DNA from 3 places in the Nocardiopsis eucommiae genome. Region 1 is predicted to be linked to each of the others. Evidence: predicted binding sites of a transcription regulator. Region 1 holds the regulator's gene; each other region holds the start of a gene.
What was found. Region 1 encodes LexA, which represses DNA repair genes until DNA is damaged. Its sites were predicted from a motif close to TCGAACANNTGTTCGA; they were not measured.

Region 1 (9,936 bases):
TCCTTGTTCAGGTCACCCTCGTTCTGCTCCTTGCGCAGCTGGAGCTCGTACTCGAAGGTGTAGGCGTCCTTGGCGACGCGGACCATCTCGGGCGCCGCCAGGTCCATCCGGTACTCCTGGCTGGAGGGCTCGGCGTGGGTGATGTTGGCGCTGGTCAGAACCACGATGCCGCCGAACTGGCGGTTCAGGGAGTCCAGCAGGGCCTGGGTGCTCTCCCCGACCATGTCGTAGATCGCCGAGGCCTCCTGCTCGTAGATGAGGCTGCGGGTGGTCTCGCTGATGGCGTTGTTGAGCTTCTCCTGGAAGCCCGGGACGCCGCCCAGCGTGTAGACGAAGTCGGTGGCGTTCTCGATCTTGAACTGCACGAAGAGGTCGACCGAGGCCTGGACGCCGCTCTTGGTGGGGGCCGAGCGGATCGGGGCGTTGAACGGGTACTCGCGCGTGGTGTTGACGATGTAGGAGACGCGCTTCCAGGGGTTGAACAGGGTGACCCTGCCCGGCTGGTAGAGGTTCTCCATCTTACCGAAGCGGGTCACGATGGCCTGGCAGCCCTCGGGAACCATGACCATGCCCTGGCGCCACCACATGAAGCCGGTGACGGCCGCGGTGATGATCCAGTAGTGGACCCCGAAGAGGGGGTTGAGCAGGGGATTGGCGCCCGTGACCATGGCCGTGGCGGCGGTGGTGGAGAAACCGACGACGCCGATGACGACCAGGGCGATCGCCGGGAGCATCGTCACGAAGGTGCGTCCGCGGGGGATGACCATCGGGCAGATGACGTGGACGGGGCCGCCCCGGCCGCGCTCGTAGTAGCTGCGGTTGAGGGCCTCGCCCGCGTTGCTGAGCGAGGTGGTCTTCTGCTCGATCCGGGTGTCCACGGAGGCACCCTGCTCGCGTGCCGCGACGAAGTCCCGGGGATCGAGGCCGCCCTCCGAACTCTGACCGGACCGCTGGCCGGTCACCTGGCCCGCGGCCTGTTGGACTGCGTCGGTCACGGCCTGACGCGGGTCGCCCCCCTGGGCGACCGCGCTGGCCGCGCCGCGCACCGTTTGCGCGAACGACATAGGCATGCACTTCCTTGAGACGGAACGTCGGGAACTATCGGCTTCGACGTCGCGTACCGCGATCTGGTTCCAGCTCGGGGCGGGTCCGTCGTAGGACAAACCGGTAGTGGTCGGGCCCTAGCTTGTCACGGTGGCCAGCCGAAACCCATGGGTCGTGTCCCGAGCGTGACGCGGTATCGGCCACACGGTGACCCACGCGCGCCGGATGGCGCGCCCCCGAGGGCGGGGCTAGCCTCGTCATGACCGAAACTCACGGAACGGGAGCCCTCGATGCCCGCAGTACCCAGTGCCGTCCTGACCACCGCCGGGCTGATCGGCGGCTACTCCGTGGCACGCGCCACCGGCAACCGGCCCCTCGGCGGCGCCGTCCTGGCCGGGTTCGGCGCCGCGGCCTTCGAGACCACGCGCCGCAGCACCGGCCTGGGCACCGCCATCGCCCTGACCGGCGTGTACGTGGCCGCCTTCGGCCTGTCGCACCCGCTCGCCAGGAAGGTGGGCTCGTGGCCCGCCGTCCTGGGGGTGACCGCCGCGACCGCCGCCGTCGCCGTGGCCTCCAGCGACCGATCCGAGGCCTAGCGTCCGTGGATGTAGGCCTCCAGCTGGGCCCGGTCGTTCTCGAGGACCCGTAGACGGCTCTTGACCAGGTCACCGATGCTGACGATCCCGGCCAGCCGCCCCTCCGAGGTCACGGGGACATGGCGGAACCGGCGCACGGTCATGCGTTCGCTGACCTCCTCGACGGAGTCGTCGGGGGTGCAGGTGACCACGTCGGCGGTCATGATGTCGGAGACGGGGGCGGAGAGGACCTCGGGTCCCCGGCGCTCCAGGTGACGCACCACGTCACGCTCGGAGACGATCCCGACGAGGGTGTCGTCCTCCGCGACGACGACGGCGCCGATGTTGTGCCGGGCGAGTTCGGTGAGCAGCCGGGCGACGGTCTCCTCCGGGGCGACGCTCACCACCTCCGGGCCCTTCGCCCGCAGGATCGCGGCTATCAGCATGGGAACCACCTTCCGCCGGGGTTTCAGGGGGTACCCGCTCCCCTCCCCCGCCAACCACAGGTGTGGACCACGCCCCGGGACCGGGGTCCCGGGGCGCCGGCGGTCAGCTGCAGCCGCTGGTGGCGCCGCAGCCCTCGCACGCGTAGCAGCTGCCGGACGGGCGCATCCTGGTCCCGCACGTGGTGCACAGGGGCGCGTCGGCCATGAACCCCTCCGAGAAGTCCTCGCTGGGGTGCTTTTCCGGCGCCGGAGCCTCGGCCGGGGCGGCCGACTGCGCGTACGACTCCACCTGCACGGCGGCCTGGACCGGGTCCTCCCCGTGCAACCGGGCCTCGCGCTCCGAGGCGGAGAGCACCCCCAGCGCGGCCCGCTCCTCGTAGGGCAGGTGGTCCAGGGCCAGGCGGCGGAAGATGTAGTCCACCACCGACTGCGCCATACGGATGTCCGGGTCGTCCGTCATGCCCGCCGGGTCGAACCGCATGTTGGTGAATTTCTCCACGTAGGTCTCCAGCGGCACCCCGTACTGGAGAGCGATGGAGACCGCGATGGAGAAGGCGTCCATCACCCCGGCCAGGGTGGAGCCCTGCTTGCCGAGCTTGAGGAACACCTCCCCGAGACCACTGTCCGGGTAGGAGCCCGCGGTGATGTAGCCCTCGGCCCCGCCCACCGAGAACGAGGTCGTCTCACTCGGCCGCTTCTTCGGCAACCGCCGCCGCACGGGCTTCGGCGCCTCCACGGTCTCCCCGGCCGCACCCGAGGTGGACAGCGGCTGACCCACCTTGCAGTTGTCGCGGTAGACCGCCAGCGCCTTGAGCCCCAGGCGCCAGCCCTCGTAGTAGATCTCCTCGAAGTCGGTGACCGTCGCGGCCTCCGGCACGTTCACCGTCTTCGAGATCGCCCCCGAGAGGAACGGCTGGGTAGCGGCCATCATGCGCACGTGCCCCATGGGCTGGATGTACCGGCGTCCCATGGCGCAGTCGAACACCTCGTAGTGCTCCCGCCGGAGTCCGGGCGCGTCCACCACGTGCCCGTGCTCCGCCACGTGGTCCACGATCGGCGCGATCTGCTCCTCCTTGTAGCCCAGGTTTCGCAGCGCCCGGGGGATCGCCTGGTTGACGATCCGCATGGACCCGCCGCCGACCAGTTTCTTGTACTTGACCAGCGAGAAGTCGGGCTCGATCCCGGTCGTGTCGCAGTCCATCATGAACCCGATGGTTCCGGTGGGGGCCAGGAGGCTGGCCTGGGCGTTGCGCCAACCGTGGCGTTCACCGGTCTCCAGGCACCGGGCCCACTCCCGGGTGGCGGCCTCGTGGACGGGTTCCTCCAGGGCCCCCACGGTGCGCAGGTCGTCGTTGGCGGCGGCGTGCTTGCGCATGACGCGTGTGTGCGCCTTCTCGTTGCGCCCGTATCCCTCGTAGGGGCCGACCACACCGGCCAGTTCGGCGCTGCGACGGTAGGCGGCGGCGGTCATCAACGAGGTGATCGAGGCCGCCACGGCCCGCCCGCCCTCGGAGTCGTAGGCGTGGCCGGTGGCCATGAGCAGGGCGCCCAGGTTCGCGTAGCCGATCCCCAACTGCCGGTACGCGCGGGTGGTCTCCCCGATCCGCTCCGTGGGGAAGTCCGCGAAGGTGATGGAGACGTCCATCGCGGTGATCACCAGTTCGACGAGGCTGGTGAACCCCTCGACGTCGAACGTGTCGTCCTCGCGCAGGAACTTCAGCAGGTTGACCGAGGCCAGGTTGCAGGACGAGTCGTCCAGACTGAGGTACTCACTGCAGGGATTGCTCGCGCTGATGCGGCCGGTCTCGGGGTTGGTGTGCCAGTCCTGGATGGTGCCGTCGTACTGGATGCCCGGGTCGGCGCACTCCCACGCCGCACGGGCCATCCGGTGGAAGAGCTCCTTGGCGTCGACGGTGGCGACGACGTCGCCCGTGGTACGGGAGGTCAGGCCGAACTCGGAACCGGTCTCCACGGCGCGCATGAAGGCGTCGGACACGCGGACGGAGTTGTTGGCGTTCTGGTACTGGACGCTGAACATGTCGTCTCCGCCCAGATCCACGTCGAAGCCCGCGTCGCGCAGGGCGCGGATCTTGTGCTCCTCACGGGACTTGGTCTCGACGAACTCCTCGATGTCGGGGTGGTCCACGTCGAGTACCACCATCTTGGCGGCCCGGCGGGTGGCGCCGCCGGACTTGATGGTCCCGGCGGAGGCGTCCGCGCCGCGCATGAAGGAGACCGGACCCGAGGCCGAGCCCCCGGAGGACAGCAGTTCCCTGCTGGATCGGATACGCGACAGGTTCACGCCCGCGCCGGAGCCGCCCTTGAAGATCAGCCCCTCCTCCTTGTACCAGTCCAGGATCGACTCCATCGTGTCGTCCACGGAGAGGATGAAACACGCGGAGACCTGGGCCCTGGACGAGGTTCCGACGTTGAACCAGACCGGCGAGTTGAAGCTGAACAGCTGGTGGGCCAGGGCGTACTTGAGTTCGTGGTCGAAGACCTCGGCGTCCTGCCCCGTGGCGAAGTAGCCGTGCTCGCGTCCGGTGCTCGTGTACACGTCGACGACCCGGTCGATGAGCTGCTTGAGGCTGGTTTCGCGTTCCGGAGTGCCGACGGCCCCGCGGAAGTACTTGCTCGCCACGATCTGGGTGGCGTTCACCGACCAGGTGGTGGGGAACTCGACGCCGCGCTGCTCGAAGTTGACGGTGCCGTCGCGCCAGTTGGTCATGACGACGTCGCGGAGTTCCCATTCGAGGGTGTCGTAGGGATGGACGCCCTCGGTGGTGTTGACCCGGCCGACGCGCAGGCCCCCGCCCTCGCGCCTGGTCGTACCGCTCGTCTTTCGCGCCATGGCGGCGCCTCCCCCGAAGGTCATGCGCGGACCCGGCGGTGACCGCGCGGACGTTCATGTGTTCGGGATGGTGCGGAGGTACGGTGTTCGCCGTGCTCCCGCCCACCTCGCGGTGGCGGTTCCGGGTTCCCTACCCGGTGGTGTCGACCGCGGGCTCCGCCTGGCCCTCGCGGTCCTCTCGCAGGCTGGCGATCTCGGCCTCGAAGTCCGCGAGGCTCTCGAACCCGCGGTAGACGCTGGCGAAGTGCAGGTAGGCGACCTCGTCCAGGTCACGCATGGGACCCAGGATGGCCAGGCCGATCTCGTGGGCGGGCACCTCGGCCACGCCGCGCCCCCGGATCTCCTCCTCGACCTGCTGGCCGAGCTTGGCCAGCGCGTCCTCGGAGACGGGGCGGCCCTGGCAGGCGCGGCGCACCCCGGCGATGATCTTGGTACGGCTGAAGGGTTCGGTGACCCCGGACCGCTTCGCCACCATGAGCAGGACCGTCTCCTGCGTGGTGAAGCGGCGTTCGCAGACGGGGCAGGTCCGACGGCGCCGGATGGCCGCGCCGTCGTCGGTGGACCTGCTGTCGATCACCCGGGTGTCCGGATGACGGCAGAACGGACAGTGCATCCCGGTTCACCTGGCTTTCCTGTACCCGACCAACAACCCTTGGAGTCTACTTAACCACAACTTATTGACCACGGCCCCCGCGTCAACACCAGATGTTGTGGTCGAACCTAGGCGCTCAGGCGGACACCCGCAACCCGGCCCACGGCGTGTCCCCAATCCGGCGGCGGAGGCCGCCAAGGAACGGGGTTCGAGGAGGTGGAAACGGGGGTGCGCGACTCCGGAAGCCGAATCCCAGGATAAGGGGGCGGGGACGCGCCGCCCGACGCCCGCCACACCGAACCGCCGACCGAATTCCCCTCCCCCCCGAGGCCGTGGAGCGACGGCGGGGCACGGCGAGACGAACCCCATACCGGATCCCGCATTCGACGGACAACGGCCACCGCACGCGTGTACACACATAAGTCCGGCCACCGGAAATCGGCGCGTGAAAACACAAAGGGAAATCCCTCCGCGACCCCGTCCACGGACTCTCGAACGCTTGTTTGATATCACCGTGTGCAACGACTAAAGTTGACCTTGATTTCACACCGGCTTCGCCGTCCGGTCCGCGTGGCCGGTGACCGGCCGCACACGCGCCCTGACCGAACCGAACACCGAGGAGGCCCGGCCGTGCCGGAGGAGAACCCCGGAGCCGTCGGCTCCGGACCCACCACCGTTCTTTCGCCCGTCGGCGAACCGGGCGCGTCCGTGCCCGACACCCCCAGGCTCACCGCGCGCCAGCAGAGTGTCCTCAACTGCATCCAGAGGTACGTCCGGGAACGGGGGTACCCGCCGTCCATCCGGGAGATCGGGGACACCGTCGGCCTGTCCAGCCCCTCCAGCGTGGCGCACCAGCTGAAGGTGCTCCAGCGCAAGGGGTACCTGCACCGGGACCAGAACCGGCCACGCGCCGTGGAGCTGCGGACCCCCGGCAGGGAGACCTCCCAGACCCTCACCCAGGAGGAGCTCACCGCCGACTCCACCAGGGCGGCCTCGGTCCCGCTGGTCGGCCGGATCGCCGCCGGTGGCCCGATCCTGGCGGAGGAGGCCGTGGAGGACGTCCTCGCGCTGCCGCGCCAGCTGGTCGGTGAGGGCCGCCTCTTCATGCTCACCGTGGTGGGCGACTCGATGATCGACGCCGCGATCACCGACGGCGACCTGGTGGTCGTCCGTCAGCAGCAGACGGCCGAGAACGGTGACATCGTCGCGGCGATGCTGGACGACGAGGCGACCGTCAAGGTGCTGCGCAGAGAGCCGGACGGGCACGTGTGGCTGATGCCGCGCAACGACGCCTACGAGCCCATCCAGGGTGACGAGGCCACCATCCTCGGCAAGGTCGTCACGGTCATGCGCAGGGTCTGAGCGCGGATCCCCGAAGCCGGGGGCGGTGGGTGGGCCGATACGCTGAGGACGTGTCGTCACCTGTCTCCGCCCCCGTGTCCCCCTCCCCGACCCGCGCCCTCCTGGCCGCGACCCTGGCCGCCGGGACGCTGCTGGTCTCCGCCTGCGCGCCCAGCGACGGCGGTGACGGGCCCGCCCTTCCCGGCGCCTCCGGGCAGGAGCGCGAGGTGTCCTTCGAGGGGGGCGGCTTCACGGTGCCCGGCACCTTCACCACCCCCGGGGGTGACGGGGGCACCGTCCCCGGGGTGCTCATCATCTCCGGTAGCGGCCCCACCGACCGGAACGGCAACGGCCCCGGGCGCCCCGAGGCCAACACCAACCTGAACCTCGCCCGTGTGCTGAGCGGGGCCGGTGCGGCGTCGCTGCGCTACGACAAGTTCGGCAGCGCCGACCCGGACGCCATGAGCGAAGCCGAGGAGGAGGCCCTCGACCAGCCGGTCGACCCCCTGGTCTTCGAGCGGCAGATGGCCGCCGCCTACGCGGAACTGGTCGCCCAGCCCGAGGTGGACCCCGAGCGCACCGTCATCCTGGGCCACAGCGAGGGCGCCCTGTTCGCCCTGCGCGCCCATGAGGTCCTCGACGCCGAACCGGCCCTGGTGCTGGCCGCCCCGCCCGGCACGCGCATGCTTGACCTGATCGACCGACAGCTGTCCGAGCAGGTCCGCACCGCCGAGGCCCAGGGCGGCGTCGGCGAGGTGACCGCCGCGACGATGCTCTCCGACCTGCGGGCGGGCCGGGCCGCGGTGCGCTCCGGCTCGGAGCTGCCCGAGACCGACTCCACCGGCCTGTTCGACGCGAACGGCGCGGACTACCTGGCGTGGATCGACTCCTTCGACCCGGTCGAGCTGGCCGAGGAGCTGCCCGGGGACACCCCGGTCCTGGTTCTGTGGGGCGACCGGGACGCCCAGGTCAACGAGGAGGAGATCGACCGGCTCATGACCGGTATGGACGGTGCCGAGCGGGTGGACCTGCCCGGCGCCGACCACATCCTGCGCGAGTACGACGACTCCCCCGGCGCCGCCGCCCTCGACGCGGACCGCGCCTTCTCACCCGACGTCACCCCGGCCCTGGAACGGTTCCTCGGCGGTCTGCGTTAGGCGGTCCCCGGACCGCGGGCCACCGGCCGGACTCGGTCGATCGCCCGGATCACCCGGGCGGGGACGCCCGCGAGGAAGTCCCGGCCGCCGGAGCGTTCCGCGACCGCGACGACGCCGGGCCGCCTCGCGCGTCGACGGCCGCTCCGCCGCCACCGGCGGGAGCATCCGCGGAACACGCCCTAGTCGTCCTGGTCGTCCCCGGAGGCGGGCAGCCGCTCGACGACGGCACGGGCGAGGACTTCGGCGTCCTCGGCCGCGACCGCCCCGTCCACGGACCCCACCGCGTCGTAGTCGGTGGCGGCGGTGTAGCAGGACTCGACGTACAGGTTGGAGACCCGCACGCCCACACAACCCACCTCGAACGCGCCCTCCTCCACCCACGTGAGGGCCTCGTCGCCCAGGCCGTCCACCGGCTGGGCGTCGTTCCCTCCCGCCGTGGAGCGCAGGGTGTCGGCGGCGGTCTCCTGGCCGCCCTCGACCGGGGCGGCGACCATGACCAGGGTGGCGGCGGAGGGCACGGACTCGCCCGCACCCTCGGGGGTGGCCCAACGGCACTGCCAACCGGTCCCGAAGGCGTCCTGGGCGGTGCCGACGGTCTCCTCGATCTCGCTCTCGTAGCCCGGCACGAGTTCCGCCAGGGCCTCGGTCTCGCCGACCCCGCACTCGGGCGCGGCCTCGAACTCGCCCTCTTCCACGCCGTTGCCCAGCAGGTACCAGGCGAGCCAGCCCGCGAGAGCCAGCACGGCCACGATCAGGACGACGAGCAGGGTGACGGCCAGGCCCCGGCTCTGCGGCGGTGCGGCACCGGGGTCCTCCGGCTGACCGAAGTGCCGGGGTTCGGGATACGGGCCGGTCACAGGGCCTCCCCCAGCTGGTCGGCGAAGGCCACGATGGTCTCCTCGGCACGGTCGAAGGCCACCGGGTCGTCCTCGTCCACGGCGGTGTAGGAGACGCGGACCAGCAGGTTGTCGGTGTGGAAGGCGAGCTCTGCGGTGCCGGGGACCTGGCCGCGCCAGACCTCGGCCTCGGCTCCCGACCCCAGAACCACGGACGCGCCGCGCGGGGGCACGAGCGCGGCCTGGGCCAGGGCGGCGGACGCGTCACCGGTCACGGTCGGCTCGGCGGAGGCGTCGGTGAAGCGCGCGGTCAGGTCCACCCTCAGGACCCCCTGCTGGTCACCCCCGAGCCCGGCCGTGGTCCACACGCACGCGGTGCTGTCACCGCCCGCCAGGGGGCCGCCGTCGTCCGACTCCAGGACCGCCCCGGGCAGCGCCTGGGCGACCGCGTGCTCGGGGACCACTCCGCACGGGGGCGCGGCGGTGTAGGCGTCACCGCCCCCGGGCTGGTCCGGGTCGCCCCCGGCGATCCAGAGGCCGCCTCCGACGGCGGCCGCGGAGACCACCACCGCGCCCGTCACCACGATCGCCGCCCGCACCCAGGGTCGTGGTCCAGCACCCGTCGCAGAGCCCACCCGGCCACCGCCTCCCAATCAGTTGTCACGCTCAAGGTAGAGGGCGGTGGTCGCCACCGCGACCACCGCCCCGCGCGACGGATCAACCGACGACGATGTTCACCAGCTTGGGCGCGCGGACGATCACCTTGCGCACGGTCTTGTCACCGATGAAGCCCTGGGCCTTCTCCGAGGCCAGCGCCAGGCGCTCCAGCTCGGCGGGGTCGATGTCGGGGGACACCGACAACTTGTCGCGAACCTTGCTCTGCACCTGCACCACGCAGATGACGGACTCCTGGACCACCAGCGCCGGGTCGGCCTCGGGCCAGTTGCCGACGGCCACCGAGCCGCTGTGGCCCAGCTTCTCCCAGCCCTCCTCCGCGATGTAGGGCGCGAACAGGGACAGGGCGACGGCCACGAACTCGGCCGCCTCGCGCACGGCCGGGTCGGCGGCGCCGGGGCCCGAGTCGATCGCCTTGC
Region 2 (9,936 bases), on a different contig from region 1:
AGTCTCGGAACGCGGAATCACGGACCAGGGTCGAATGGGGGACGGCCAAGGCACACAGAAGCCTATGACCTGCGAAAATAGAGAGCTTGCGCGGTTTCGGCCCGCAGAGGGCAAGAGCCGGAAGAACCGGCTGAGTTGCTTTCCATTCCCTACGATGACAATACAGTCCAGCCAAAGATCAAATGCATGATCACTGATCTCGAAAACATCACAATGAACCTTTGAATGCACTGAGTAACCGCGCTCGATAATTCTGGTTATTCTTTTGGATTCAGGTAAACCTTCTCCCGGCCGGAGCGTCTTACAAGGAAGACGTCGGCTGTGAGGACACCCGACCGGCGCCCGTTCCGCGTCCGCACCGGCCGGAACCACCGGCCGGTGTGGCACGGGTCACCTCCTCTCGGCATAATGCGAACCATGAGTTCCCCCCTGCCTTCCCGTGTCCGCCCTCCGCGTGTGCGTCCGCCCGGCCGGGGACGGCCCCGGCACCGTCCGACGGACGACCGGAGCACCCGGGACGCACACGCGAACGCGCGATAGCGCACCTACGAACCTCGTGAACTGCACAATGGGGACCATGCCTCTGACACCGGCGGACATCCGCAACAAGAAGTTCCACACGGTGCGTCTGCGCCCGGGTTACAACGAGGAGGACGTGGACGCGCTCCTCGACCGGATCGAGGCGACGCTGGTCGCGCTGGAGGGCGGGCCGCGCACCGGACCGCTGCTCACCGCGGACGAGATCCGCAACTCCCGGTTCCGCACCACCCGGATGAGCCCCGGCTACCGCGAGGACGAGGTGGACGACTTCCTCGACCTCGTCGTCGCCGACCTCGCCGGACGCGGCCTGGGCCAGCCCGCCGCGCCGCCGCCCCTGCCTCCGCGCCCGGGCCAGGACGGGCCCCGCCCGCCCCACCCCGGCCAGGGGACGGGGTACGCGGACCCGCGCCGTCCCGGCCCGCCGCCCGGCACCCCGGCGGACGGCCCCCGGATGGCGCCCCAGGACATCAGGGAGAAGCGCTTCGCCACCACCCGACTGACCACCGGCTACAACGAGCAGGAGGTGGACGAGTTCCTGGACCGCGCCGAGTACACCCTGGAGGTCCTTCTCCAAGGGAGGCCGGACCGCGCCACGCTCAGCTCCGCCGAGGTGGAGCGCGTCCAGTTCGCCACCACCCGGGCCCGCCCGGGGTACGACCCGGCCCAGGTCGACCACTTCCTCGACGAGCTCGCGGAGGAGTTCCGCCGGTACGAACACCCCTGAGCCCGGACACGCCGCCTCCGCCACACCACACGAAGGGAAGCGGAAAGTAATATTTAGGCACAGGGAGTAGTCATTCCCTGACACGGGCGGCCCGAGGGGAGCAGTGTGCGACATTCCATGCCGTCTTGGGGGACCTCACCGACCAGCGCGGTCCACGGGGTCCCCGGCTGCACCGCCGCCCCCGGACCGTGGTCGGCGCACCAGCCCTCCCCACAGGCGAGCGAACCGTACCCCGCCGACTCCGACGAGGAGGTCGTCCCGGCCTCGGCTCACCCCTGGGAGAGACCGTTGCTGGCCCTGGCCGTGACGGTGACGCTGGCGCTGACCGCGGTGCTGCTGCGCCTGGTGTGGTCGGTGTCGGGTTCGCTGCTGTGGACGGCGCTGGCACTGGTCACGGTGCCGTTGGTCTGCTGGTCGGCGCGCGGCCTGCGGTACGCCCGCGAACGCGCCGAGTCGGTCCGGATCTCTCCGACCCAGTTCCCCGAGGCGTACCGGGTGGTGGGTTCGTTGGCGCGGGACATGGGGCTGGCCCGGCGCCCGGAGGCCTACGTCCGGCCGGGGCCGGTCTCGGTGCGCGCGGACGCCGCCGCGCACGGACTCCGGCGCTACCTGGTGCTGCCCGACGCGGTCTTCGACGACCACGGCCTCCCCCGGGACCGGGAGGCCCTCGCCTTCCTCGTCGCGCACCAGGTGGGCCACCTCGCCGCCGGTCACACGGGCTACTGGCGGCGGGTGGCCACCCTCGGCGCCGACCTGGTCCCCGGCCTCGGCTCGGCGCTGTCCCGGGCCTGCGAGTACACCGCCGACAACCACGCCCACGCGCACGTGCCCGAGGGCGCGCACGGGGTGCGGCTCTACGCCGGAGGCCCGACCCTGTACCGGCGGGTGAACCTGGGCGAGATGGCCGCCCGGGCCCACACGGACCGGGGCTGCTCGCTGCTGCTCTATCACCTGCTCTCCCGACACCCCGGCAACACCCGCCGCATGGCCGCCCTGCGCGACCGCGACCGCCGGGGCCGGGTGTTCCTGTAGCCCGCCAGCCCCGGCATCCACCGCTGCGACCAGGAGCTTCTCCACGAAGCGCGACCCGCGCCACCCTCAGGAGACTTGACGTGTTCGAACAGGTGTTCGATAGACTGTCCCTCGTGAGTCTCCTGAACGACCAGATCAACGTCCGTTCCACCGACCGTGGTCACCCGGTCCGGTTCACCTGGCGCGGCCACACCTTCCGTGTGCGCCGGATCATCGGTGACTGGCCCGCGCGGCCCGGCGCCCCGGGCGTACCCGCCACGCACATCCACCTGCTCCGGGTCGCGGCCGAGTCCGAGACCGGCCAGCCCAGCATCATCGACATCTCCCGTGACGCCGCCTCGGACCGCTGGACCATGCGCCGCCAGTGGAGCTGACGGACGTGTCCCGCCCGCCGCTCGGCTGCCCGGACGTACTCCTCCAGGGCGTGGCGCTCGGTGGCGCCGTTCAGCAGCGAGCAGGGCGGTCCGGAACCGATCAGCGGACGTAGTACGGCTCGCCCTCGTCGCGGCGGGCCCAGCGGATGCGTTCGAGGACGCGCTCGGCCATGGGCGGCGTCTCGGACTCCGTGAACCAGTCCACGTCCAGGCTCTCGTCGCCGTCGATCCTGGGTTCGCCTCCGACGGGGCGGCAGCGGAAGGCGAGGTCGAGGAACTGCACCCGGTCGCCGTTGGGATAGGTGTGCGGCTCCTGAGCGACCACGCTCACCAGGCGGTCCACCTCGACCCGTACGCCTGTCTCCTCCCACACCTCGCGGACCACCGCCTGGGCGGGCTGCTCCCCCGGTTCGAGGATGCCGCCGGGGGTGGCCCAGCGTCCGTCGTCGGAACGCTGGTGCAGCAGCACCCGGCCGTCATCGTCGAGCACCACTCCGGTCACCCCCACCAGGGGGAGGAGGGAGTGGCCGACGTGCTCGCGCATCTGGGTGACGAAGTCCGGGACGGGCATGCACACGACACTAACGCCGTCCCCCGTGCCTCCCCTCGATCAGCCACGCCCACGGCGGAGTTCGGCGTACTCGTGGTCCAGGATCGACATCAGGACCGCGTCGTGCCAGGCGCCGTCCCAGCGCAGGTGCTGGCGCCACACGCCCTCGCGGACAAACCCCGACCTGGCGTAGGAGCGTTCGGCGTTGGGGTTGAAGGCGAACACCTCCAGGGCCACCCGGTGCAGCCCGGCTGTCGCGAAGGCGTACTCCAGGACCAGGTCGGTGGCCTCGGTGCCGTAGCCCCGGCCGGTCCACGCCATGGAGTTGAGCGCGATCCGGTAGTGCGCCTCGGCGTTGTCCGGGTCGAGGTCGAGCAGCGCGCAGTCTCCGACGGCCGTGCCGTCCGGGGCGCGGATCAGCCAGTCGGCCCGGTCGTGCCGGTGCTCCCGCTCCGTGAACACGCGGCGCAGCTGTTCGGGGGTGAACTCCTGGTGGGTGCCGGTGAGCCTGCGCACCTGCGGATCCATGTCCACGAGGGCGGGGATGACCTCGTCCGCGTTGGCCGCGCCGAGCGGTTCCAACCGCACCCGTTCCCCCACGAGGACGGGTTGGTCTCGGAAGACGTCTGCAGGCACCATGATGGGAATCCAACCAGCGCCCCGCAGACGGGGGCAACGGGATTTCGAGGGGGCGCGGTGGCGGCCGGTACCGGCACGGCGGGTCTGCACACCATCCGTGAGAACAACCTCCGCGCGGTGCTGCGGACCGTCCGGGCCCTCTCCCCGTGCTCGCGTGCCGCCGTCGCCACGGCCACCGGACTGAACAAGACCACCGTGTCCAGCCTGGTCAGCGACCTCATGGAGCGCGGTCTGGTCCGGGAGACCGGGCAGACCCCGCAGCGCCGGGTGGGCCGACCCGGTGTCCTTCTGGACCTGGACGACCGTTCCGTGGCCGCCGTCGGCGTGGAGGTCAACGTCGACTACCTCTCGGTGGTCGCCGTGGACCTGGCCCACCGGGATCTGGTGGTGCGGCACGTGCCGCTGGACGCCCGCTCCGTGGGGGCGGAGGCCTGCGCGGCCCGGATCGCGACGGTCCTGCGGGAGGTGACCGGCGAGCCCGTGCTGGAGGGCCGCGCGGTGGTCGGGGTGAGCGTGGCGGTTCCCGGGCTGATCGACTCCCCCACCGGCACGGTCACGCGGGCGCCCAACCTGGACTGGCGGGACGTGCCTCTGCGCGACCTCCTCCGCTCGGAGCTGGCGGGTTCCGCCCTCGCCGGCGCGACCGTCCTGGTCGACAACGACGCCAACCTCGGCGCCATGGCCGAGTACCGGTTCGGCTCCCTGGCCGGACTCACGGACCTGGTGTACGTGACCGGCGAGGTGGGGATCGGCGCGGGGGTGCTCACCGGCGGTGAGCTGCTGCGCGGCGCCGCCGGTTCCGCCGGGGAGATCGGCCACCTGGAACTGGCCGCCGACGGCCCGGAGTGCTCGTGCGGGCGGCGGGGCTGTCTGGAGGCGCTGGCCGGGATCGGGGCGATCCTGCGTGCCGCCCTGCCGGACCGGGTCGCGGACCGTCCCCTGGAGAGCCGGGACGTCGCCGCCCTGGTCGACCTCGTGGTCGAGCGCGCGTCTGCGGGTGACGGTCCGGCCGTCGCCGCCCTGGAACGCGCCGGAACCTGGCTGGGACGCGGGGTGGCGACCCTGGTCAACGTGGTCAACCCCGGGGCCGTGGTGGTGGGCGGGTACTTCGTGCCGCTGGCCCCGTGGCTGCTCCCCAGCTGTCGCGCGGCGGCCGGGGCGCACTCCTTCGCCCCCGAGGCGGGCGGGTGCCGGGTGGAGCCCTCCGCCCTCGGCATGAGCGCCGCGTCCCGTGGCGGCGCCGCCGTGATGATCCACGGCCTGGACTCGGGTGCCCTGCCGCTGCCGTAGTCGGAAACGTGGTGGCCTCGGTCGAGTACGAACTCACCCGTGCGGTGTGGGATGAGCGGGAGCGGGCGTGACCACCGCCCGGATCGGGGTGGCGGAGACCGTTGACAATTAGTTGGGACTCTATACAAACTGGCGGGGTCCGACGCCCTCCACGGACCGACCCCCCCGGGAGCACACATGTCCGACCTCCGCCCCACCCCTGAGGACCGCTTCAGCTTCGGCCTGTGGACCGTGGGCTGGCGCGGCGTCAACACCTTCGGCGACCCGGTCCGTCCGGTGCTCGACCCGGTGGACGCCGTGCACCGCCTCGCGGACCTCGGCGCGTACGGCGTCACCTTCCACGACGACGACCTGATCCCGCCGGGCAGCACCCCCGCCGAGCGGGAGGCGATCCTCCGGCGCTTCCGAGGCGCCCTCGACGCGACCGGCGTGCGGGTGCCCATGGTCACCACCAACCTGTTCAGCCACCCGGTCTTCCGGGACGGCGGGTTCACCTCCAACAGCCGGGACGTGCGCCGCTACGCACTGCGCAAGGTCGTCCGCAACATCGACCTCGCGGTCTCACTGGGGGCCCGGACCTTCGTGTGCTGGGGCGGCCAGGACGGCGCCGAGACCGAGGCGGGCAAGGACCAGCAGGCCGCTCTGGACCGCCTGCGTGAGGCCTTCGACCTGCTGTGCGCGTACGTGCTCGACCAGGGGTACGACCTGCGCTTCGCCATCGAGCCCAAGCCCAACGAACCGCGCGGCGACGTCCTGCTGCCCACGGTCGGCCACGCCCTGGCCTTCATCGAGCGGCTGGCCCACCCCGAGATGGTGGGGGTCAACCCGGAGGTCGGCCACGAGCAGATGGCCGGGCTGAACTTCGCGCACGGCGTGGCCCAGGCCCTGTGGGCCGGCAAGCTCCACCACATCGACCTCAACGGGCAGCGCGGCGTCAAGTACGACCAGGACCTGCGCTTCGGCGCGGGCGACCTCAAGGAGGCGTTCTTCCTGGTCGACCTGCTGGAGCGCTCCGGGTACGAGGGCCCCCGGCACTTCGACTTCAAGCCGCCGCGGACCGAGGACGCGTCCGGGGTGTGGGAGTCCGCGGCGGGCTGCATGCGCAACTACCTCCTCCTGAAGGAGCGGGCCGCCGCCTTCCGCGCCGACCCGGAGGTGGTCACCGCCCTGGCCGAGTCCCGGGTGCCCGAGCTGTCCGAACCCACGCTCTCCCCGGGTGAGGGAGTCGCGGACCTGCTCGGGGAGGAGTTGGACCTGGAGGAGGCGGGGCGGCGCGGATACCACTTCGAGCGGCTGGACCAGCTCGCCCTGGAGCACCTGCTCGGCGCCCGCTGACAGGGGGCGCCCCCGGCGAACGGGGGACGTTCGCCGGGGGCGCGGGGGGCTCGGAGTCATCCGAGCGGTCTCTGGTCAGTGGACGAGGGCGTCCGGAGCGCGTTCCCGGGCGGCCTCCGGAGGGCGCTCCCGAGCGGTCTCGCGCTCGTCGTAGAGTCTCGCGAACTCCCGGGCGCGCTGCCGGTAGCGCCTGGTCCAGGGGCCGAGGAAGAGCAGGTACGCCAGGAACAGCAGGGTGAACGTCGCGGTGAGGCGGAAGTCGGAACCCGCTCCGTCGAGCAGGTAGCTCATGGTCGCGAGCGCACCGAACAGCAGTGCGCCGACCACGCTCACGACGTTGACGGTCCTCGGGGAGTTGATCCTCGCCTCCGCCTGGGCGGCGAGGACCCGGGCGACCCGGTTGACCTCGTCCCGTTCGTGGAGGCCGCCGCGGCGCAGCTGGCGCTTGGCCTCCAGCAGGTCCACCGGATCAGTGTCCGGCTGCAGCGTCGAGGTGCCCAGCGTCCGGCGCAGGAACGCGGGCATCAGCCACACCATGAGGGCGCCCATGATCACGACGGGGGCCGCCGCGCCGAGCAGGACCGGGACGGCGGACGCCCAGTCGTCGAGCAGGATCACGCAGAGGACGAATGGCGGGAGCAGCCCCACGAGAAGGGCGACTGACACGGCCCTGACGGCGTAGGCACGCGGGTGGTTCTGCGCGTAGACCTGCATCCGGCCGAACAGGGCCCTGGGATGTCGGCGAGCGGACCGGGGGTGTGTCGTGGGCTCGTTCATGCCGAACCCACTACCCGGAAATCCCGTTACCAATCCGAGACTCTCGGTGGGGATGTCGATGACCGGCTTCTCGCCCGGGCGTCGTGGGCGTCGGCCACGGCCCGTGCCCTGCGCCTGGACCGGAGGTCCGAGGGGACGGCCACGACCACTATCACCACGAAGACAAGGCCCGTCGCCAGGAAGAACACGGACGTCCCGCTCCACGCACCGTCCGAGGTGTACCGGTTGAGCGCGTTGAACAGGTTCAGCACGCCGAAACCGCACAGCAGCAGCACCGACAGCCACAGCCGCTGTCTCAGGACCTGCGCGGCCAGGATCCGGGCGACCCTGTCCGCCTCGGGCAGGCCGGTCAGCTCTCCCGACCGGAGCACCCTTCTCGCGGCGCGCAGGTCGGCGGGACGGGTCCCGGCGGGGAGCCGGACCCCGGGCGGTGCCGGGTTCACCAGCACGGCGAGCAGCACCAGGAAGAGGGGGAGGCCCAGGGCCGCTCCCACCAGGACCAGGAGGAAGCGCGCGGCGGCGGAGAGGTCGAGGGTGAGGAGGAAGGCGAGGAGCGCGGTCAGGACGAGGAGCAGCACGGAGGCGACTCCCGCGACACGGCGCGCGTGGCGGGGGTCGTTCTGGATGCGGACCTGGAACCGGAGCAGGGGGTCGAGGAGGCGGCGGGGGGACCGGGGGGAGGGGGTGATGTCGTCGATGGACCCATTGTCCCCGAAGGAGGGAGACCCCGCGGGTTGTCCACAGGGGGACGACCGCCCCGCTTCGGGGCGGTCCGGCCGGGCGACACCCGATCCTCTCCGGGCAGGGCACCGCGCCTGCCGGAGGAGGGCACGGGAGAGGAGGGGTGTCAGCGGCGGTCACGGTCCCGGGAGGGGGCCCGGAACCCTGGTTCGGGCTAGCCGGCCTGGCGTTTGGCCTCCAGGGCCTCCATCGCCGCGACGGCGGTGGCGACGGTCTGGTGAACGGGAACCTGACGGTGCAGGCCGACCAGTCGGACGACCTTGGTGACGCGTTCGTTCAGTGCCGCCAGTGACAGGGAACCGTCCCGCTCACGGACGTTCCGATAGGCGTTGATGATGACGTTCAGCCCGCTGGAGTCCATGAAGTCCAGGGCGGACAGGTCCAGGATCAGCCACGGACCGTGGTCCTCGATCGCGGTCCTGATGTGTTCCTGGAGGTCGGCGGCGGTCGCGATGTCGAGCTCTCCCTCGATCGCGACGATGACGCTGCGGCTCTCGAACCGCGTGCTCAGTCCAAGCCTGTGCACGTTCACTCCTCCCGGCCCCACGTTCCGATGGTGAGGGGTCCCTCGCTTAACCATACGCAGCCCGACCGGGAACGACTACCGGACCCGGCTCCACTCCCACAGAGCCGGTCCGGTGAGGGGAGACACTTGCGCGCCCGAGCGGCCTGGTAAGTCGTTGGACACACACGGTATAAGCGAACCGCTTCCACGGGAATGGCATCGGGCAAGAAATTTTCGCCTCATGGGCGAGAACCCCCTCCCCCCGGGTCGGTACCTCCCGTTCACCCTGGGTCATTTCACGACATGACACCCGGTGTTGCTTCGTGCCCCTCAGGCACCCCCACCGTCACTGTCGGCCCGGTCACGGCCCGTTCGGCCCTCCGCGTCACCGTCACCCTGAGTGAACGAGTCCAGCAGGGCACGCGCGGCCAGGGTGGCGGTGGTCTCACCCGATCGCACCTGTGCCTCCATCGTCGGGATGGCGTCGGCCACACCCGCGTCCCGCAGGAACGAGTCCAGGAGCTGGTCCCGCACCTGGTCCCACATCCAGCTCACGCCCTGGGCGCTGCGCCGGTCGGCGAGGGCCCCGTCGCGCTCCAGCACCCGCCGGTGGTCGAGCACCGTGTCCCAGACCTCGTCCAGCCCGTCACCGGTCAGACCGCTGCACGTCAGCACCGGCGGCCGCCACTCGGGGTGGACCGGCTGGAGCAGGCGCAGGGCACGGGAGAGCTCCCGGGCGGCCTTGCGGGCGTCGTCGGCGTGCGGGCCGTCGGCCTTGTTCACGGCGACCACGTCCACGAGTTCCAGGACGCCCTTCTTGATGCCCTGGAGCTGGTCTCCGGTCCGGGCCAGGGTGAGGAACAGGAAGCAGTCCACCATGGCGGCGACGGTGACCTCGGACTGGCCCACCCCCACGGTCTCCACCAGGACCACGTCGAACCCGGCCGCCTCCATGAGCAGCATGGTCTCCCGGGTCGCGCGGGCCACCCCGCCGAGGGTGCCGGCCGTGGGCGAGGGCCGGATGAACGCGTCGGGGTCCACCGCGAGGTCGGCCATGCGCGTCTTGTCGCCCAGGATGCTGCCACCGGTGCGGGTGGAGGAGGGGTCGACCGCGAGCACGGCCACCCGGTGGCCGCGCGAGGTCAGCCGGGTGCCGAGCGCGTCGATGAAGGTCGACTTGCCCACGCCGGGCACCCCGGTGATCCCCACCCGCTGGGCCCCGCCGGTGTGCGGGAGCAGCCGCACCAGCAGTTCCTGGGCGGAGCGCGTGTGGTCCGGGCGGCGCGATTCCACGAGGGTGATCGCCCTGGCCAGGGTCGGCCGGTGCCCGGACAGCACCCCCTCGGCCAGGGCGTCCACGTCCACCGGACGCCTCCCGCGCACCGCCACGTCCACTCCCCCTCCCGGCCGGAATCCGGCCGTCACCTCC
Region 3 (9,936 bases), on a different contig from region 1:
CCGCGACCGGAGGGGGTTCGCACCCCGTCCACGGGCGGTCGCCGCCCGTCCGGGGCGGGGCACGGACGGGCCGAGCCCTCCCTGGCGGGACGCGCCACACCGCCCCCACCAGGCAAAACTTGGAACCGAGTACCGACCTTCCACCCCGCCACCGCACTGAGCAACGACTCGAACACCCTCCGTATATTTTCTGGTCTCCGGGGCCGGGCATCGGTCCAGGTAAGGGCTTTCGGTTCGGGCAGACCCACGGTTACGGCCAGGACCTGACCCGGCGCCGCGACCCATGACGGGATCGTCAACGCCCGCGCGGCGGGCGCCGGGCGTCACTCCCCTGTGGCACGCTTTTCCGTACCCGAAAGCCCCTGAACCCGGCATCAGCCCCCACAAGAACGGAACGAACCCTCCATGCGACGGCGTCACTTCCTCGCCGGTGCCACCACGGTCACCGGCCTGTCCGCGCTCGCCCCCGCACTGCTCGCCTCCGCCAGCGCCTCCGCACGGACCACCACGGAGACCTCCACGACCCTGACCGCGCCCAGGGTCCTCGCCGAGGAGGCCCGCTCCACCGGCACCCTCGTACGCCCCGAGCGCCGCTTCGACCTCGTCTCCGTCACCCAGGCGCCCACGGCCGTCTCCGAGGGGGCCGCCGTGCGCTTCGAGACCGCCGGGGGAGACCTGAGCGACTGGCGGGAACTGCACTTCCACACGGCCGGACCCGAACACCTGGCGCCCACGGCCTCCGCCATGGCGCGGGCACCCCAGGGCGCGACCGGCTACGAGGTGCGCGGCGCGGACGGCGCCGACCTCACCGCCGTGAACCTGCACGACGGTGAGGAGCTGCGGTTCGGCGGACAGGAGCGGGTGTCCCTGTCCGCCGAGGACGACGGGGTCACCACCCTCACCGGCGGATCCACCCTGCGGGTACGCACCCGGGCGGGGTGGGGCGCCGACGAGTCGCTGCGCTTCGGCGACGACGGCGAGGACCTCTGGCCCGCCCAGTTCCACCGCGTGCAGGCGCTGACCGTGCACCACACGGCGATGGCGACCACCGACGACCACGCGGCGGACATGCGGGCCGTGTACCACCTGCACGCCGTCCAGCAGGGGTGGGGCGACGTCGGTTACCACCTGCTGGTGGACCCCCGGGGCGTGGTCTACGAGGGGCGCCACTCGGGCGGCGGTCTCCCGATCTTCCGAGGGGTTCCCCTGCCCGGCCTGGCCGAGTCCGTGACGGCCGGCCACGCGTTCGGGTTCAACCACGGCAACATCGGCGTGTGCCTGCTCGGTGACTTCACCGACGAGCTGCCGACCCAGGCGGCCCAGGACTCCCTCGTCGACGTCCTGCGGATCCTGTGCGCGCTCACCGGCGTGGACCCGTCCGAGAGGATCGAGTACGTCCACCCGGACACCGGTGCGGCGACCGAACAGGAGGCGGTGGCACGGCACCGGGACTGGCTCCAGACCGAGTGCCCGGGCAACGCCTTCTCCGAGGTGTTCGACACGGTCATCCGCCAGCGGGTCGCGCGCGGCCTGCTCTGAACCCCCGCGGTGGCGGGACGTTCCGGCGTTCCGCCACCGGGCCGGTCGGGTGCGGGGGACGGTGCACCGCCGTACCCCGCACCCCCGGGAGGCGTATCTTGAGCGATGCCCGGAACGGCCGTCCGTACGCAACAGGGGGAACACTCGCATGGCCACCGTCCAGAGCGCTCCGATCATGCCCGCGGTGATCCTGGAGACCGAGCGCCTGCGCCTGCGGTCCCTGCTCGAACGGGACATCGACGACGTCCACGCCTCGTGCGTGGACCCCGAGCTCCAGCGGTGGATCCCGCTGCCCGCGCCCGGGCTGCCCTACACGCGGGAGTCGGCCGAGCACTTCTGTCTGCGCCTCGCCCCGGCCATCCGCACCGGAGGCGACGGCCAGCACTGGGCCGTGGTCGACCGGGAGTCCGGTCGGTTCACGGGGTCGGTGGCGCTGCTGCGTACGCAGTGGGCGGCGATGGTCACCGAGATCGGCTACTGGATCTCGCCGTGGGGCCGGGGTCGCGGACTGGCCACCGAGGCCGTCGTGGCGGTGTCCCGATGGGCCCTCGGCCAGGGGTTCCAGCGCGTGGAACTCAAGGCCGCCACCGGAAACACCGGCTCGTGCCGGGTGGCCGAGGCCGCCGGGTTCCAGCGGGAGGGCACCGACCGGAACGCGATGCCCCTGCACGAGGGCCGCTCGGACCTGGCCTCGTACGGACTGGTCCCGAGCGACATCCTCTGAGGGGGCCGCACCCGACGAGCCTTCCCGCCGCTCACCGCGCGCGCGGGAGCCGGCTCCCCGCCCGGGGGCACCCGAACCCGCCCGAGGACGCGCGGGAACCGGCCGGGTGCACGAGAGCCGCCCGAGGACGCGCGGGAACCGGCCGGGTGTGCGAGAAGCGGCCCCGGGGCGTGCGGGGAGGCGGCGTCGTGCGCTCAGCCCCAGACGCGGCTGAGCGTCCACTCGCCGGTCGTGCCGTCGTGCCGGAGTTCGTACACGCCCTGCGCGTAGGCGGAGCCCGCCTCCACCCGCCAGTGTCCGCGTTCGGGAACCTGTGACCCGTTGCCGGGAGTCCAGTCACGCCGAAGGGTGACCCAGTGGTCGATGATCCTCCGCACCCCGTACACGCGACCGTCCCAGGTGAACCGGGTGGGTCGGCCCCCGTCCTCGACGACCGTGACCTTCGCCCCGAAGTACCGTCCCACGACAGTTCCCCCCAGCATCGACCGACTCCTCCTGGCTGGTGTCCGGCCGCGCGTACGAGGCACGCCGCCGGAGCGCCCGTCCGTGGGGAAGTACGGCCAGGCGTTCGAACACGTATTCGAATCCTAGCGAAGGCGGGGGTTCCGTGGAACCTATTCCGCGTTCCCGACATCACCTCCCGTAGCACCCCCGCGCCCGAACCCGACCGGCGTCGCGGAACCGTCCGCCACGACTCGCATCGGCCCAGTTCCGACCCGCTTCCGCGCCCGGAACGGCCGTCAACAACCGGAACGCGTCGGCGTGTCGAGATCGGTACGCTGTTAGACGCGAATCACACGATCCATACAAGGGACCCCCAACTGTGACGTCCAACGGACACGAAAGCGGCAAACCCCTGCGCGCCGGAGACCCGCGCGAACTCGACGGCTACCGCATCGTCGGCCGTCTGGGACGCGGTGGCATGGGCACCGTGTACCTGGCCAGGGACGCCGCCGACCGTGCCGTGGCCGTCAAGCTGATCCACCCCGACCTGGCCGACGACGAGTCCTTCCGACTGCGCTTCGCCCGCGAGGTCGCCTCCGCGCGCCGGGTCGCCCGCTTCTCCACGGCCGGGGTCATCGACGCCCGCCTGGAGGGAGAACCCCTCTTCATCGTCTCGGAGTACGTGCCGGGCCCCAACCTGGACCAGGCGGTGCGCGGTGGCGAGCCGATGCACGGCGGGACCCTGGACGGGCTGGCGATGGGCGTCGCGGCGGCGCTGACCGCCATCCACGGTTCGGGGATCGTGCACCGGGACCTCAAGCCCGCCAACGTCCTGCTGTCCCCGGTCGGCCCGAAGGTGATCGACTTCGGGATCGCCCGTGCCCTGGACGACGCCAGCGACGCGGTCACCCGCTCCAGCCAGCTCATGGGCACCCCCTCCTACATGGCGCCGGAACTGATCCTGGGCGAACAGGCCACGGCGGCGGCCGACGTCTTCGCGTGGGGCTGTCTGGTCGCCTTCGCGGGCATCGGTCGGGCGCCCTTCGACGCGGGCACCGTCCCGGCGGTCCTGCACAACATCTCCACCGCGTCACCCAAGCTGGACGGGCTCGACCCCAGCCTGGTGGACCTGGTCACGGCGGCGCTGGACAAGAAGCCCGAGAACCGCCCCACCTCCCAGCAGCTGCTGGCCCACCTGACCGGGCAGCAGGATCCGGAGGAGGCGGAGGTGCGTCGGACGATCACCACGTCGTGGGCGCCGCCGAGCAGCACCCCGGTGCCGGGCCAGCCTCCGGAGCCCACCGAACCGGGCCTCCAGGAACAGGGGCGCCAGGAACAGGTTCCGGCCGAGGCCGCCTCGACGCCGCCCGACGGCCAGCCGTCGGCCTCCGACCCTGGCGCCGTCCTGCCAACCCGGCACGAGGACACGCACCAGCGACCCACGCCGCCACAGGCCCCGCGGACCCAGCTCCACCAGGCCCCGTTCCCTCCGCCCGTGCCGCCCGGTGAGCACCCTCAGCAGTACCCCCCGGTTCCCTCCCACCCCCAGGCACCGTGGTCCGGCCCACAGCAGGGTGGATACGGACACCAGGGCCCCAGCGGCGGCTACCGGCCGCCGCACCACGACGCCGGGCACGGCCCCGTGCCGCAGAACCGTGTCGGCCCGGGCCAGTACCAGCAGCCCGGGTCGGGGAACTCCCCCTCCCACGGGATCCCCGCCCACACCGGGCACGCCGGGTACCCGCCCCCCAACGGTCCGAACGGCCCCCGCGGCCCCGAGCAGCCCCCGGCCCCGCCCCACGGCGGGGACCCGGGCCGCAGGAAGGTGCTGCTCATCGGCGGCGCCGTCCTCGCGGTGGTCCTCGTCGCGGGGGTGGGCGCGACCGTCCTGCTCTCCCGATCGGACGAACCGCCGGTGGACACCACCAGCATCTACGTCACGGACTTCGCCACCGACCCGGGGTGGTCGGACACCCGGACCTTCGACCCCGGGGACCCGGACTACTCGGACGGCTACTGGGCCGAGCAGAACGCCGTGGTGTTCCAGCTCGACCCCACGCTCTACCCCTCACGGGGCACGATCGTGCCCTTCGACAGGGAGACGCCGGACCGCGTCCTCATCAGCACCAACGTGGTACCGATCCAGGGCCCCGCCGAGTCCAGCCTGGGCGTGCGCTGCTGGGACCAGGACGGCGAGGAGGAACGCACCATGTACGAGGCCCTCCTGCGCTTCGACGGCGCCCAGGCGCAGATCCGCCGGGTGACCGAGGAGAGCGGGGACACCGCGATCGCCGAGACCACCGAGGTGGCCGGGTTCGAGCCCTTCGACCTCCACGACGAGGAGTCCGCGGTCGAGGGCCTGCCCTACGACGTCCGGGTCGAGGACCTCGTCACCAACAACCTCAAGTTCGCCTGTGAGTACGTGGCCGAGGAGGGCGAGGACCCGTACATGGACCTGCGCATGTGGGTCAACGACGAGCTCGTGCTCTCCAGCACGGACCAGCAGCCGCTGCCGGACGACGGCGACCTCGACGACGAGGAGCGGCGCCGGGTCGGTGTCGTCATGCGCCCCGGTGCGGGCACCGAGCCGCTCGCCGCGCTCTACACGGACTACGCTCTCCACAGGATCAACGTCGACTGAGCCGGGCCTCCGACGCGGGCGCCGTGACGGCCCCGCACCGGCCCGGCGGTGTCCCGCCCCGGAGGAGAACCATGCGCGCGATCGTGATCGAGGAGTACGGCGGACCCGAGGTCCTGCGACTGACCGAGGCCGAGAGCCCCGCTCCGGGCCCCGGTGAGGCGCTCGTGGACGTCGAGGCGCGAGGCGTCAACTTCATCGACGTCTACCAGCGCTCGGGCGCCTACCGGGTTCCGCTCCCCTACGTCCCCGGGATGGAGGCCGCCGGGACGGTCTCCGCCCTGGGTGAGGGCGTCACCGACCTCCGGGTCGGCCAGAGGGTCGCCTGGGCGATGGCGCCGGGCGGGTACGCCGACCAGGCCGTGGTCAGGGCGTCCCTGCTCGTTCCGGTCCCCGACGCCGTCAGCACCGAACAGGCCGCCGCGCTCATGCTCCAGGGCATGACCGCCCACTACCTCACCCACGCGGTCCACCCCGTGGCCGAGGGCGAGACCGTGCTGGTGCACGCCGCCGCGGGCGGCACCGGGCTGCTCGTCACCCAGCTGGCCAAGGCCCGCGGCGCCCGGGTGATCGGCACCGTGTCCACCGACGAGAAGGAGCGGATCGCCCGGGAGGCGGGTGCCGACGAGATCATCCGGTACACCCGGACCCCGGTGGCCCCGGCTGTCCGCGAGCTCACCGGCGGCGAGGGCGTGGCGGCGGTGTACGACGGGGTCGGCCGCGACACCTTCGACGCCAGCCTGGAGTCCCTGCGCCCGCGCGGTGTCCTGGCCCTGTTCGGGCAGTCCAGCGGCGCGGTGGAACCCGTGGACCCGCAGCGGCTCAACAGCGCGGGCTCGGTGTACCTGACCCGGCCTTCGCTCGCCTACTTCGTGGCCGACCGCCAGGAGCTTCTGGGACGCGCGGGTGACCTGTTCTCCCTGGTGGAGAAGGGCGGCCTGGACGTGCGGATCGGTGGCCGGTACGCCCTGGACGAGGCGGGGGAGGCGCAGTCCGCGCTCTCCTCGCGGGGCACCAGCGGCAAGCTTCTGCTGGTCTGAGCCCCGCCCGGCGGTCACGGAACGGCCCCTGGGGCTGCTCCTCGGGGCCGCTGAGCCCCGCCCCGGCGGTCACACGACCCCTCACCACACGACGGCGGGCCCCCTCACGGAGGCCCGCCGTCGCAGTTCCACCCCTCACTCCTGCTCGCGCGGGTCCGGAGGCGTTCCCAACCGCGCACCCGCCTTGCGCACGTCGTCGCGGGCGTCGGCGACGGCCTGCTCGGCGGCCTCGGCGGCCTCCTGCGCCGCCTGCGCGGAGGCGGAGGCCCGGGCCGGATCCGGGCCGGTGATCTGCGCGGGACGATCCGACTCGCCTTCCTGGGCCTGTTCCTTGGTGGTGGAGGGCGCGGACATGGCGGCGTCACCGGCGAAGGCGTGGCTCACGTTCTTCACCGCCTCGGTCAGCTCACCCGGGATCACCCAGAAGGTGTTGCCCTCGCCCTCGGCCAGGCTCGGCAGCGTCTCCAGGTACTTGTAGGCGAGCACCTTGGCGTCGGCGTTGTTGGTGTGCACGGCCTGGAAGACGCGTTCGATCGCCTTGGCCTCACCGTCGGCCCGCAGGATGGCCGCCTGCTGGTCACCCTGGGCCTCCAGGATCGCCTGCTGGCGCGCGCCCTCCGCCTTGAGGATGCGGGCCTGCCGCTCACCCTCGGCGTGCAGGATGGCCGCGCGCTTGTCGCGGTCGGCCCGCATCTGCTTCTCCATCGCCTCCTTGATGGTGGGCGGCGGGTCGATCGCCTTGATCTCGACCCGGTTGATCCGGATACCCCACTTGCCGGTGGTCTCGTCCAGGACCCCGCGCAGCCGGGTGTTGATCTCCTCGCGCGAGGTGAGCGTCTTCTCCAGGTCCATGGAACCGATGACGTTGCGCAGCGTGGTGACGGTGAGCTGGTCTATGGCCTGTATGTAGTTGGCCACCTCGTAGGCGGCGGCCTTGGGCTGGGTCACCTGGTAGTAGAGGACGGTGTCGATGTTGACGACGAGGTTGTCCTCGGTGATGACCGGCTGGGGGCGCGAGGTGAAGACCTGTTCACGCAGGTCGAACTTGGTGTTCACCCGGTCCACCCCCGGGATGATGAAGTTCAGTCCCGGGTCGAGGGTGCGGATGAAGCGCCCGAAGCGCTCGATGTTGTAGGCGCGCGCCTGCGGGACGATCCGGATCGCCGACAGGGCGACGGCTACCAGCAGGACGGCGAGGATGATGAGCGGTATCGCAGATTCCATGTTCCGCACCTCGTCCGGGGATGTGGCTGTGGTCGTGGTTCCGTGTTCGGTTGGGGAGCTCGCGGCTCTGCGGCGGGTGCGCCGCGCCCGTCCCGGTCAGTCCTGGTCGGGACGGTTCCGTTCGGGCAGTTCGGGTGGGTCCGGCAGGGCCTCGCGCGGGTAGACGACGGCGGTCGCGCCGTCGATCTCCATGACGTCGACGTGCGCCCCCACCGGGATCACCAGGTCCTCGTCCAGGCTGCGTGCCGACCACTCCTCTCCTTGGAGCTTGACCCTGCCGCTGTCGGCGTCCACCTTCTGGAGCACGACGCCGGAGCGGCCCACGAGCGCGGCCGTGCCGGAACGGACGTCCGGACCGCGCTTGAGCTGGCGGTCCATGATCGGTTTGACCAGGATCAGTCCGGCGGCGGACGCGGCGGCGAAACCGATGATCTGCACGACCACCGGGAGGCCGATGGCGCCGAGGACTCCGGCGACCAGGGCGGCGGCCGCCAGGAGTCCCAGCACGAAGGTCAGGGTGAGGAACTCCGCGACGCCGAGACCGGCCGCGAGGATGATCCAGATCAGCCAGACAGGCATGTTCCCGTGGCCCTCCCGCTGTGGTTTCGGGTAGTCCTTAAGCTACCCACACAAACCCGTCACACCACAAGATCCCCCCAACGGATGCACGATCGCGGCCCGCGACTCCCCCGTCGTCGAGGGGTCGCGGGCCGCGTCCGTCACCGCCGGGACCGGCCCCCGGTCACCTGCCGCCGGAGAACTGGTAGACGAGCTGGTAGGTGGGCCTGTTCTGCCAGGCGATCGGCCACATGTCGATGCCGCCCACCGACTGGTGGATCACGGTGTCCGCGCAGAGCTGGTCACCGGCCGAGCAGTGGCCGTCACCGGGGTAGACGTCGCCCGCCGGGGTGGCGGCGGCCGCCGCGAGGCTGTCCAGGAGCACCGTGCGGCAGGAGTCGACGTCACCCTCGCCGCAGTAGACCTGGTCTCCGAGCGTGCCGTCCACCTCCTGGCCCAGGACCGAGCGCAGGTCCTTGTGCACGTAGGACCACCAGCCGTACTGGAACGCCGAACCCCGGTGCGCCTGGCTCTGGTTGACGCTGCCGGGTTCTCCGCCGCCGATCGCCCCGGAGGGTGACTCGTCGGTTTGGGCGGCGCGGGTCAGCTGCGTGTACAGGTCCTCGCCCAGACCGGGCTCGAACTGCGCCCGGACCAGCCGCGGCCACCAGGCGTCCAGCACGCGGATGGCGTCCGCGTGGTCGTAGTGCCCGGCGTCGCGCCGGGGTTCGCGCCGCAGGGAGCCGGACTCGGTCCAGGCCCGCAGCGACTCGACCGTCCCGGCCAGTTCCGGATCGTCCACGGCCTCGGTGTCGATGACCTCCAAGAGCAGGGGGAGGACCTGTTCGGCGCGCAGGTCGGCGACCCCGGCCTCCATCATCGTGGCGGTGAGCGAGGCGGGCGTGAACTGGTGCCCCTCCCCGATCAGCCCGGCCACCCTGGCGTCCAGCAGGTCGTTGCGGTGCACCGACCCCGTGGACCAGCCCGACGTGTACCCCTGCGCGGGCTTGTTGTTCCAGTTGACGATGTAGTCCGGGTTGATCTCCTGCGGGTGGTCGGACTGCGGGTGGTACTCGGCCTCGTTCGTGGCCGGGTCCCAGCCGGACCAGCCGGAGCCGGAGTAGGCGTCGATCGGCAGGGTCGGGTTGGTGCCCGCCAGCCGGACCGGGTTGGCGCCGGAGTTGATGAAGGCGATGTCCGTGTCGTCCACGTAGTGCCAGTTGAACGCGTACCCGATGTCCTCCGCCGCCTCGGTGAAGGTCGCGGCGGAGGTGACCTGCTCGGGGTCGTTGAACCGCTGGAACCCGAGGATGGAGTCCACCTCGCGCATGTAGGTGGACCGCAGCTCGGTGAAGGCCACCGGTGCGCCGTCGACCGTGGCGAACGACCGCACCAGCCCGAACTCGGACCGCAGGGAGGTCAGGGTGTAGCCCCCGGCCGGAGTCCCGTCCGCGATGGTGGGCGTCCAGTCGTTGCTGACGCTCAGCTCCTCGAACTCCGTGCACCCGCCCGAGGAGTCCACGTAGGCACGCGAGGAGGTCGACGGGGCGGAGCCGTCCGTCTCACACAGCTCCACCGCGAAGGTGTCGGTGATGTCCTGGCCCGCCGAGGTGGCGCTCCAGGCGTAGTCGGCGCCGCGGCCCATCTGCACGTAGAAGCTCACGCCCGCGAAGGAGGCGCCCCGGGCGCTGATACCGGGCCCCTGGAGCTCTTGGAGCATCAGCAGCTGCGGCGAGAAGTAGCCGGTCTGCGGGCCCATCACCGCGACG

Region 2: a site for LexA is predicted at 2,381-2,396, ahead of ACRWK8_RS04305 (DUF6504 family protein). Genes of this name have one in related genera too.
Region 3: a site for LexA is predicted at 2,832-2,847, ahead of ACRWK8_RS13245 (DUF6504 family protein). Genes of this name have one in related genera too.

Annotation. Positions count from the first base shown of each region.
Region 1 covers NZ_CBDRIY010000001.1:70,429-80,364, reverse strand. The annotation lists gene ACRWK8_RS00375 (SPFH domain-containing protein) at 1-1,064, opposite strand, end outside; gene ACRWK8_RS00370 (hypothetical protein) at 1,335-1,640, shown strand; gene ACRWK8_RS00365 (CBS domain-containing protein) at 1,637-2,065, opposite strand; gene ACRWK8_RS00360 (vitamin B12-dependent ribonucleotide reductase) at 2,169-4,916, opposite strand; gene nrdR (transcriptional regulator NrdR) at 5,047-5,529, opposite strand; gene lexA (transcriptional repressor LexA) at 6,217-6,870, shown strand; gene ACRWK8_RS00345 (alpha/beta hydrolase family protein) at 6,921-8,006, shown strand; gene ACRWK8_RS00340 (hypothetical protein) at 8,186-8,863, opposite strand; gene ACRWK8_RS00335 (hypothetical protein) at 8,860-9,441, opposite strand; gene leuS (leucine--tRNA ligase) at 9,560-9,936, opposite strand, start outside.
Region 2 covers NZ_CBDRIY010000004.1:188,132-198,067, reverse strand. The annotation lists gene ACRWK8_RS04315 (DivIVA domain-containing protein) at 569-1,264, shown strand; gene ACRWK8_RS04310 (M48 family metallopeptidase) at 1,382-2,296, shown strand; gene ACRWK8_RS04305 (DUF6504 family protein) at 2,410-2,670, shown strand; gene ACRWK8_RS04300 (NUDIX hydrolase) at 2,771-3,241, opposite strand; gene ACRWK8_RS04295 (GNAT family N-acetyltransferase) at 3,281-3,859, opposite strand; gene ACRWK8_RS04290 (ROK family transcriptional regulator) at 3,917-5,149, shown strand; gene xylA (xylose isomerase) at 5,327-6,484, shown strand; gene ACRWK8_RS04280 (hypothetical protein) at 6,560-7,261, opposite strand; gene ACRWK8_RS04275 (hypothetical protein) at 7,288-7,839, opposite strand; gene ACRWK8_RS04270 (STAS domain-containing protein) at 8,157-8,528, opposite strand; gene meaB (methylmalonyl Co-A mutase-associated GTPase MeaB) at 8,838-9,902, opposite strand.
Region 3 covers NZ_CBDRIY010000017.1:52,376-62,311, reverse strand. The annotation lists gene ACRWK8_RS13255 (peptidoglycan recognition protein family protein) at 406-1,539, shown strand; gene ACRWK8_RS13250 (GNAT family N-acetyltransferase) at 1,688-2,263, shown strand; gene ACRWK8_RS13245 (DUF6504 family protein) at 2,458-2,745, opposite strand; gene ACRWK8_RS13240 (serine/threonine-protein kinase) at 3,087-5,348, shown strand; gene ACRWK8_RS13235 (quinone oxidoreductase family protein) at 5,420-6,385, shown strand; gene ACRWK8_RS13230 (SPFH domain-containing protein) at 6,521-7,609, opposite strand; gene ACRWK8_RS13225 (NfeD family protein) at 7,706-8,188, opposite strand; gene ACRWK8_RS13220 (penicillin acylase family protein) at 8,352-9,936, opposite strand, start outside.